2 regions of the Faecalibacterium sp. I3-3-33 genome follow, and region 1 is predicted to be linked to the other one. Evidence: riboswitches for the same ligand, from Rfam matches in the RefSeq annotation. Region 1 holds a riboswitch; the other holds the start of a gene.

Region 1 (5,255 bases):
GCGACCCACTGGCGGATCTCCTCGGTGGTGCGGTATTCCTTTTTGGCTACGATCTCCATCTCCGGGGTAACGATGCCCTTGCGGGCGGCATCCATCTGGGTGGTATAAGTCTGCATACGCTGTGTTCCTCCAAATGACAGTTTATCTCTGAACAGCAGGGTGCTGGTCATACAGATGTAGTGGTAGGTAGCCGTCATTCAGAAAAAACAGTACGCTCTGGATGCCGACACCTGCGCAAAATACGCTTTTCATGTTGGTTTTCTCCATGAATTTTGTAACGCGGCCCAAGGTGGTGCCCCCGGTTTGCCGCGGGATGATAGCTTACTTTATGATCTGCTCCGAAAGGGCGCGCAGCTCCCGGCACTCGGCCTCGATGTCCTTTGCGGCAAAGATGGCACTTACCAGCGCCACGCCGTCCACGCCGGTGCCCTTGAGCTGCAGAATGTTCTCCTTGTGGATGCCGCCAATGGCTACCACCGGCACATCCACGGCGTTGCAGATGTCGATGAGGGTCTGCCGGGGCATCTCGCTCACGTCCGTCTTGGTGTGGGTGGCAAATACCGCGCCCACGCCAAGATAATCTGCACCGTGCGCCACAGCGTCCAGTGCTTCCTGCACCGTGTGGGCGGAAACGCCGATCATCATTCCCTCGCCAACGCGCTGGCGCACCTGTGCGGCGGCCATATCGTCCTGTCCCACATGGATGCCCTCGGCGTGGCACTGCAAGGCCACCTCCACGTTATCGTTGATGAACAGCGGCACACCGTACTGCTGGCACAGGGCGTGGATCTGGATGGCTTCCTGCAAAAAATCGGCGTCGCCCAGCTGCTTTTCCCGCAGCTGCACGCAGGTGGCACCGCCCTTCAGGGCACTTTCCACCTGCTGATACAAAGTCTGCTCGCCCACCCATGCGCGGTCGGTCACCGCGTACAGGAGCATGGTGTGTTTATCGCACTTCATAGTTTGCGCCTTTCTCCAGCTGTTCGGGGGTCATGTTGTAAATGGCATCAATGATGTAATTGCGGTAGGTGGCATTGCCGTCCTGCGGGGTGAGCCGCTGGTGGGCAACTTCGCCCGCCAGACCCATGGCGCACACTGCTGCAGCGGCAGCCTCCAGCGGATGGCCGGGATTGGCGGTGACAAAGGCTGCCGTCAGGGCAGAAAGCTGGCAGCCCGTGCCGGTGATGCTGCTCATCATGGCGTTGCCGTTGCGGATGCAGTAGGCCTTTTGTGCATCGGCTACGATGTCGATGGCACCGGTAATGGCAACCACCGCACCGGTGCGGGCGGCAAAGGCCTTGGCAAAGGCCACGGCACTGTCTAAGTTTTCCTCGGTCACCTTGTCGGCTACATCTGCATCCACGCCCTTGGTGGTGCCCGCGCCGGAGGCAAGGGTCTTGATCTCCGAGATGTTGCCACGGATCGCTGTGAACTGCACCTCCCGCAGCAGGCGGAAGGCGGTGTCGGTGCGCAGACGGGAAGCACCGGCACCCACGGGGTCCAGTACCACAGGGTGTCCCAGCTGGTTAGCTTTTTTGCCCGCCAGCAGCATACTGGTGACGGTGCGGCTGTTCAGCGTGCCGATGTTGATGTTCAGCCCGCCGCAGATGGCGGTGATCTCCTCCACCTCGGCGGCATCATCAGCCATGATGGGGGAAGCACCGCAGGCCAGCACCATGTTGGCGCAGTCGTTCACGGTGACATAGTTGGTGATGTTGTGGATCAGCGGGCAGCGGCTGCGCAGGTTTTCAAAGGCGGTCTTGAGCATTTCGGGAACCTCCGCTCAGGAAAGGCTGTTCTGCATGGAGCGCAGAGCACCGGAGCGCTGCAGGCTGAACACCACGGCACCGGCGATCACTGCACCTACGGCGGTGGAGATGAGGAAGGGCACGATGTAGGCGTAGAAGGCGATGTCCGCAGCGCTCTTGCCCATCAGGAAGATGGCCACGGGCCATGCGCACAGGCCGCCCAGAATGCTGGTGCCGAACACCTCACCCACCACGGTGGCGATCAGGTTTTTGGTCTTGTGGTATGCAAGGCCGCACAGCAGTGCACCGAACATACTGCCCGGGAAAGCCATCAGGCTGCCCAGACCCAGCAGGTTGCGCAGCAGGGAAGCCACAAAGGCTACGCCCACGCCCCACCAGGGCCCCAGCAGAACAGCGCACAGCACGTTGACCATGTGCTGCACCGGGGCGCACTTGCTGCCGAACATGGGAAAGCTGAATACGCTGCCCACCACGCACAGGGCACAGAACATACCGGCGAGGGCAAGCTTTTTGACAGAGAGATTCTTCATGATAAATTGGCTCCTTTTCAACCATCTGCGGCAGCGCAGGACGAATACCGGCGCTCCCGCAACAAAACAGCCCGTGCCCGCAGCAAGGCGGGAACAGGTACGGAAGGTGCGGTCGAAGCTTACTGGCTTCCTCTCACGCCGGAACACGGCTTCCCATCGCTGCATTCATCCAAGGCTCAGGGCGCTCCCCCTCAGCCGGCTGCGGAACCTCCGCAGAGGGACAAAAAAACAGGAGGAGCCCGGCGCGGCTCCTCCTGCAAAAAATCATAAAGGGTATGACTTCCTACGGCGGCATTATCCGCATCAGGTAAAAGGGTCGAAGCTTGCTATACTTCCTCTCAGCCCGCTGCACGAGCTCCCCTGTGTTTGATTGTGACTGTATTTTACACCTCTTTCCCCAAAAATGCAAGAGGGAAGGGGACGATTTAGAATGGCCTCCGCGTTGCTCTGGCCATATTCAGCGGAATTATTATTTTAATTTTACGTTTGGAGCGACCGCGTTTGCGGAGCGTAGCGTAGCAATGGAAGCCCCAGTGGGGCTTTTAAGCGGCAGAGCGGTCTGCGTTAGCAGATGGAGGGGCTTTGCCCCGACAAGCTCTGCGGAGCGCGACAAACGCTATTTTCACGAGAGGGGCTGCAATGGTTAAAGGGAGGTCTGAATTGTAAATGCAGTTGACCGTTACGACCCTTCCTGTGAAAAAGTAGTTCCGAAACGCCCGCAGGCGTTTCGGAACTACAAATAAAAATAATTCTTCCGCTATTTATGCGCAAAGCGAACGCGGAGCGCATTTTTGATTGTTATACTGCATAAAACCAGAGCCGCCGTGCAGGGGTCTGCGCGGCGGCTTTGGTCACAGAAAGGAGAATAATATGAAAAAGCAGAGAAAGTCGGTTTAACCCATGGTCACCTGCACCGTTACCTCAGTACCGGCGGCAGCCAGCGGCAGTACATTGCCGGAGATGGTCTTGCCGTCCACAGTAACGGCCTTGATGCCGTGCTGCACCCCGGCGGCGTTATCCACCGTGATGTGGTAGACTGCGCCGCGGAAGCGGCGGGTCACGGTAAAGCCGGACAGGGTGTGGGGAATGCAGGGGTCTACCTTCAGGCCGTCCAGGGTGGGCTGGATGCCCAGAATGTACTGACTGATGTTGAAGAAGGTCCATGCCGCCGTGCCGGTCAGCCAGCTGTTTTTGGCTTCGCCAAAGGTGGGGGCGTCCTTACCGGCTACCATCTGGCTGTAAACGTAGGGCTCGGTGCGGTGGATCTCGGAAATGTCCTCAATGTAGGCAGGGCAGGTCTTGCGGTACACTGCAAAGGCGCGGTCGCCGTGGCCGAGCGTTGCCTCGGCGCAGCTGATCCACGGGTTGTTGTGGCAGAAGATACCGGCGTTCTCCTTGTATCCCGGAGGATAGCTGGAGATCTCGCCCAGATTCAGCTGGTAGCTGGTGTAGGCGGGCTGCAGCAGCACCACACCGTATTTGGTGTCCAGCCGCTCTTCCACACTGGCAAGTGCCTGTGCGGCTTGTCCGCTCTCCTTGCCGATGCCGGCCATGACGCACATGCCCTGCGGCTCAATGAAGATCTGACCCTCGGTGCACTCCTTGCTGCCAACGGGCTTGCCGAAAGCATCGTAGGCACGGCGGAACCATGCGCCGTCCCAACCGGCGGTCAAGGTGGCCTGCTCCACGGCATCAATGTGCTTGCGGGCGGCAGCGGCTTCCTCGGTCAGATTCAGATGGTCGCACAGCTGGGCGTATTCGTGGCCGTACTTGACAAACATACCGGCAATGAAAACGCTTTCGGCCACGGGGCCCTCGCTGGGGCCGGTGATCTGGAAGCTCTCGCCCGGGTGCTCGGAGAAGCAGTTCAGGTTCAGGCAGTCGTTCCAGTCGGCGCGGCCGATCAGCGGCAGGCCGTGGGGGCCCAGATGGGTGCAGGTAAAGTTGAAGCTGCGGCGCAGATGCTCCATCAGGGTCTGCGCCTTGGTGGCGTCGTTATCAAAGGGCACCTGCTCTTCCAGAATGGACCAGTCGCCGGTCTCCCGCAGGTAGGCGGCGGTACCGGCAATGAGCCACAGCGGGTCATCGTTGAAGCCGGTGCCGATATCCCGGTTGCCCTTTTTGGTCAGGGGCTGGTACTGGTGGTAGGCGCTGCCGTCCTCAAACTGGGTGGCGGCGATATCCAGAATGCGCTCCCGGGCGCGGGAGGGGATAATGTGCACAAAGCCCAGCAGATCCTGACAGCTGTCCCGGAAGCCCATGCCGCGTCCGGTGCCGCTTTCGTAGTAGCTGGCAGAGCGGCTCATGTTAAAGGTGACCATGCACTGGTACTGGTGCCAGATGTTGACCATGCGGTTCAGCTTTTCCTCGCCGGACTCCAGATGGTAGGTGGACAGCAGCTGCTCCCAGTGGGTGCGCAGGGCGGCGCGGGCGGCATCGACCTGTGCATCGGTGGCGTAGCGCTCCATCATGGCGTGGGCGCGGGTCTTGTTGATGACACCCGGCGCAATGAACTTTTCCTGCTGCGGGTTCTCGATGTAGCCAAGACCAAACAGGATGCTGCGGCTCTCGCCGGGGGCGAGGGTCAGGTGGATGTGCAACGCACCCACCGGTGCCCAGCCGTGGGCAATGCTGCCGGAGCAGTGCCCGGCGCGGACAGCCTGCGGGTCTGCCGGGCCGCCGTATACGCCGCAGAAGGCATCTCGGGTGGTATCAAAGCTGTCCACCGGGCAGTTTGCCCAGAATACGGCGTAGTGGTCGCGGCGCTCGCGGTACTCGGTCTTGTGGTAGATGACGCTGCCCTCTACCTCCACCTCACCGGTGGAGTAGTTGCGCTGGAAGTTAGAGCCGTCGTCCACGGCATCCCACAGGCAGAACTCCACATAGCTGAACAGATCCAGCTCCTTGACTGCGGTGCTGCTGTTGCATACCGTCACCCGGTCCAGCTCACAGGCAT
Region 2 (5,255 bases), 970 kb from region 1:
CAAGGAGTGTCAGGACTGCTGGGCAAAGCTGTACTGCTCCGGCGGCTGCGCTGCCAACTCCTACCATGCCACCGGCAGCATTACCGGCGTGTATGAGTACGGCTGTGAGCTGTTCAAAAAGCGCATGGAGTGCGCCATCATGATCAAGGTTGCTGAGAATCAGGAGCTGGCTGCCAAGGGCATCGAGGTGCCCATTGAGCTGGGTTCTACCTGCAACGCCTGCGCTGACGGCGAAGCCTGCGAATGAGCATGACCACCCCCATCGTGGATTTTGTGCGCAGCTATGCACAGTCCGGCACTGCCCGGCTGCACATGCCCGGCCACAAGGGGCAGGGCCTTTTAGGCTTTGAGCCGCTGGATATCACCGAGATCTGCGGCGCAGACGAGCTTTACGCGCCGGAGGGCATCATTGCCGAGAGCGAGGCTAACGCCACCCGGCTGTTCGGCACGGCGCACAGCTATTACAGCACCGAGGGCTCGTCCCAGTGCATCCGTGCCATGCTGTTTCTGGCGCTGCAAGGCGCACCGCAAAACGGTAAGCGCCCGGTGCTGCTGGCCGCCCGCAACGCCCACAAGGCGCTGCTGTATGCGGCGGCGCTGCTGGATTTTGATATCCGCTGGCTCTGGCCGTCTGCGCAGGCAGAGGGTGCACTGTGCAGCTGCCCCGTCACAGCCGAAGCGCTGACCGGGGCTCTGCACGCGCTGGCGCAGCAGGGGATAAGCCCCTTTGGCGTGTACGTCACCAGCCCGGATTATCTGGGCGGGGTGCAGGACATCCCGGCGCTGGCGGCAGTCTGCCGGGCGCAGGGCGTGCCTTTGCTGGTAGATAACGCCCACGGCGCCTATCTGCGCTTTCTGCCGCAGAACTGCCACCCCATCGCGCAGGGCGCGGCCATGTGCTGCGACTCTGCCCACAAGACCCTGCCGGTGGTCACCGGCGGTGCGTATCTGCATCTGGCGCACGATGCCCCTGTGCAGGACGAAGCAGCCGTGCGGGGCGCGCTGGCGCTGTTCGGCTCTACCAGCCCCTCTTACCTGATTTTGCAATCGCTGGATGCCTGCAACGCAATGCTGGCAGGGGACTACCCCCGGCGGCTGGCGCAATGCTGCGCAGCGCTGGAAGGTCTGCGCCGCAGCCTGAACAAGGCTGCAGCGGCGCGGCAGTGCCCGGTGCCGCTGGCAGTTGCCGGGGCGCAGCAGGAGCCGATGAAGCTCACGCTGGACGCTGCCGCCCTTGGCTGCACCGGCACGGCGCTGGCAGAAGCCCTGCGCTGCGCACAGATGGAGTGTGAATACGCCGACCCCCGCTATGTGGTGCTGATGTTCACCCCGGAAAACCCGCCGCAGGACTACACGCGCCTGCAAACCGCGCTGGAGCAGCTTCTGGCTGCTGTGCCTGCCGGGCTGCTCCGCCCCGAGAACCGGGCAGGGGAGTTTGCTGCCTTGCAGCAGCAGGCGGTGCAGCGCTGCACTATCCGGCAGGCGGTGCTGGGCGCACAGGTGCGCGTCCCGGTGCACAAGGCGCTGGGGAGTGTGTGCGCCATGCCTACGGTGTCCTGCCCGCCCGCCATCCCTGTGGCGGTCAGCGGCGAGGAGATCACCCCGGCGGCCATCGCCCTGATGCAGCGCTACGGCATCGAGGAACTCTCGGTGCTGCGATAAAGATTTTATAAGAAGAGAACCCGGAAGGTCTGCGGACCTTCCGGGTTCTCTATATTTATTCTTAAATATCCGTCCGGGGTGTGGCGCACATCTCCCAGAAGTGCAGCTCGTGCTCCGAGCAGGCGCGGAAGATCGCGCGGCAGCGGGCGGCACGCTCCGGCGAAAGGCCGGTGCAGGCCACCTCGGCACGCTCTGCCCATGCACGGCAGGCGGCATCGTAGCCGGGACCGGCGTAGTCCAGCACCAGCGCGCCGTAGTAGGTGTCCTTTACGGCGGGGGAGCGCTGCAAAAGCTTCTGAAATAGCCACCCGTAACTCAGCATACAGGGCAGGCAGGCCATCAGGCACTCGGCCTCGCCCTCGCCGGTGCGGGCAGCGTCGATCATGCAGTCCAGATAGGCGCGGTTCTCCGGGCGCAGGGGCAGGGACTGGATATCGGCTTCCCGCAGACCGTACTGTTCCAGATACCGCAGCCGGGTCAGGTCCTCGTTCTCCTGCACGAAGGACAGCAGGGAATAGTAGGTACGCATGGCCGCCATGGTGGTGGCCTTGGTCATGCCCCACGCAAAAATTTTGGCGTATTCCCGCAGATACAGGCTGTCCTCCACAAGGTAGCTTTTAAAGCAGTCCTCGCTCAGGGTACCGTTTTCCATCTTTTGCAGAAACTCAGTCTGTAAGCACTGCTCCCACACGGGCAGGTCGGCCTGTACCAGCGCCGAAACGAAGGGCAGGTCAGTCACGGACAAAATCTCCCTTCAGGTTGAAGGTGTGATCCATGGGCCCGGAGCCGTGCCCCAGATCCAGCATGGCAGACAGACAGCCGGAAATGTAGGCCTTGGCGCGCTCCACAGCAGTGTCAAGGTCATACCCCTTGGCCAGATTGGAGGCGATGGCGCTGGACAGGGTGCAGCCGGTGCCGTGGGTGTTGGGGTTTGCAATGCGCTTGCCCTTGAACCACTTGCCGGTGCCGCCCTGCCACAGCAGGTCGTCAGCATCGTTGATCTGGTGGCCGCCCTTGCACAGCACGGCGCAGCCGTAACGCTCGCTGATGGTGCGGGCAGCAGCTTCCATGTCGGCGGCGTTTGCAATGCGCATGCCGGACAAGATCTCAGCCTCCGGGATGTTGGGGGTGAGCATCTCGGCCAGCGGCAGCAGCTTTTCGGTCAGCGCCTGCACGGCATCGTCCTGCAGCAGCTTTGCGCCGGAGGTAGCCACCATCACAGGGTCCACTACGATATGCTTTGCGCCGTAGAAGTGCAGCCGCTCGGCAATGGTGTCGATGAGCGGGGCAGAGGATACCATGCCGATCTTCACCGCGTCCGGGTAGATGTCGGTGAACACGGCATCGAGCTGCTGCGCCAGAAACTGTGGCGTGGTGTCAAAAATGGCGGTCACACCAGTGGTGTTCTGTGCCGTCAGGGCAGTAATAGCGCTCATGGCAAACACGCCGTTGGCGGTCATGGTCTTGATATCGGCCTGAATTCCGGCGCCGCCGCTGGAATCACTGCCGGCAATGGTCAATGCAGTTTTCATGGATAAAATGCTCCTTTGCAGCAAAAATGCGGATATGCCCGCAAAGACATATCCGCAGATAAAAGCGCTATCTCCCTACGTTGGCATGATCCAAATCAGGTCACAGGTCAGGCAATACAGCCCACTCTCAGCCCGCTTGCACGGGCTCCCTTTTTATACTAGAAAGCATACCACAATCGGGGAAAAGATGCAAGAAAACTTCGCGGATGCTGCTAAAGCCTTCACCCCTTGGGGGAAGGCTTTCAAAGCGGTAAGCACTTCAGCAAAAATACGCAGCAGATGTTATTTTATTCACCCAATGCGGTGCGGATGTTGTCCAGCACCTTTTTGCTCAGCAGAACGAAGGCCTGCTTGGTGCGGCCTGCGGACACATTGGCGCAGCGCACATTTTCCCGGGCAAAGAAGTCCTCGGCCACAGGGCCTGCGGCGGCGCGGGTGTCGCAGAAGAAATGGGTGCCGGGCTCGTCCAGCCACTTTTCCAGCGCAGCGGAATCAAAGCCGGGGCCGATGGAGGTGTTGAACAGCACCTTGCCTGCGCCCAGCTGGGCAAACTCATTTTCGCCCAGCAGCAGCACGTTCTTGTTCAGGCAGGTGAACACCACTTCGCTGTCTGCCAGCAGCTGGGGCAGGGGCTTGAAGGTCATACCGGCAGCCTCGGCGTCCGGCTTTGCGCTGCGGGCAAAGTAGCTGATCTCTGCGCCCATAAATTGCAGCGCATCGGCGATCATCCGGCCAGAAACGCCCAGACCCACAATGCCCACCTTTAGCCCGGTGATCTCCACCGGCTCGTCCCGCAGCATGGGCATTCCAAAGCCGTGCAGCAGACCGGTCAACTCGTGCAGAACGTACTCCACAACGCCGCGGTCGCCGTAATCCCGGATGCCCAGCACCTGGATGCCCCGGGTGCGTGCGTAGGCGATATCCACGTTGGCGCTCTCCTCAGAGTACAGGCTGCAGCACATGCCGATATAGCGGATGTTGGGGCACTGCGCAATGACTTCCTTGCCCATGCGGGAGGTGTAGCTCAGCAGCACGGCGTCGGCGTCCCCGATGCGGCGCACCATCTCATCGTCGCTGCCGGGCACGTCCCGGTACAGCACCACCTCTTTGGCGTAGCGGTGCAGTTCCTCCTCGGCAGAGGAGATCAGGCTGACAGGCTCAATGGCAACAAGCTTTTCAAACATGACGGACTCCTCCTTATATTAGTAGAAGCAGACGGGCGAGGCCAGATTGCGCAGCAGGGAGACGGCGCTCCAGCCCGCGATGGCGCTGGTGGAGGAGCAGATATCCACCACGGCCTTCACGCCCTCGATCTCGGCAGTGATGCAGTGGTCGTCGCCCACCCAGCCGGGCACAGAGTGCATGGTCACACCGGTGATCTCGGGGCCGGTGGTGGCCAGAGAGGTAGCTACCGCCACGTTCACCCGGCGGGGGAAGGTAGCAATGGCCTGCTTTGCATTGCCGGTGAACACGGTGGTCTTTTCGGTGTCGGTCAGCAGATGCTCTGCCCACACAGGCGTGTTGCGGAAGCCCTTTGCACCGGTATGGGTCTCGATGCCGGCAGTCTCCGGCAGGCCCTGCGCCTGTGCCATCAGGGTGACCGTTTGCAGCACGTCAAAGCCGCCGATGGCACCGCTGGCCAGATGCACCTTGGCACCGCCCTCCACGGCGGCTGCCTTGACCTGTGCGTAGAAATCCAGATCTGCAAAGGCACCGATGGACAGAATGACCAGATTGACGCCCCGCTTCAGCACCGGAATGGCCATAGCGCGCACCGACTCCACCGAGGCGGCCTCCACGATGTACTCCGGCTCAAGTGCCAGCAGTGCGTCCACGTCCTCACAGACGGCGCAGCTGACATTGGCGGCGGTCTTTTCAGCCGAAGCGCGGGTGCGGCTGGTCACGCCCACCAGCTCGTAGTCCGGCAGAAGACCCTTCTTCCACGCGTCAGCCACGATGTTGCCTAGAAAACCGCAGCCCACAATACCCAATTTTGTTTTCATATCCGTATCCTAAACTCCTTTTTTCTGCCTGTGGCAGCATATTCAAAACCAGTATACC

The links. A riboswitch is a leader RNA that binds a small molecule or an ion and turns the genes downstream of it on or off. The one in region 1 is predicted to bind thiamine pyrophosphate.
Region 2: it holds a riboswitch for thiamine pyrophosphate, as region 1 does, so the genes downstream of both, thiD (bifunctional hydroxymethylpyrimidine kinase/phosphomethylpyrimidine kinase) here and thiW (energy coupling factor transporter S component ThiW) in region 1, are expected to answer to the same signal.

Annotation. Positions count from the first base shown of each region.
Region 1 covers NZ_CP094469.1:2,340,333-2,345,587, reverse strand. The annotation lists gene thiC (phosphomethylpyrimidine synthase ThiC) at 1-116, opposite strand, end outside; gene thiE (thiamine phosphate synthase) at 322-960, opposite strand; gene thiM (hydroxyethylthiazole kinase) at 947-1,768, opposite strand; gene thiW (energy coupling factor transporter S component ThiW) at 1,784-2,299, opposite strand; TPP riboswitch at 2,563-2,671, opposite strand; gene MTP39_RS11055 (GH36-type glycosyl hydrolase domain-containing protein) at 3,193-5,255, opposite strand, start outside.
Region 2 covers NZ_CP094469.1:1,373,344-1,378,598, forward strand. The annotation lists gene scfB (thioether cross-link-forming SCIFF peptide maturase) at 1-247, shown strand, start outside; gene MTP39_RS06580 (amino acid decarboxylase) at 244-1,662, shown strand; gene MTP39_RS06585 (TENA/THI-4 family protein) at 1,724-2,401, opposite strand; gene thiD (bifunctional hydroxymethylpyrimidine kinase/phosphomethylpyrimidine kinase) at 2,394-3,194, opposite strand; TPP riboswitch at 3,250-3,356, opposite strand; gene MTP39_RS06595 (NAD(P)-dependent oxidoreductase) at 3,482-4,378, opposite strand; gene MTP39_RS06600 (aspartate dehydrogenase domain-containing protein) at 4,397-5,197, opposite strand.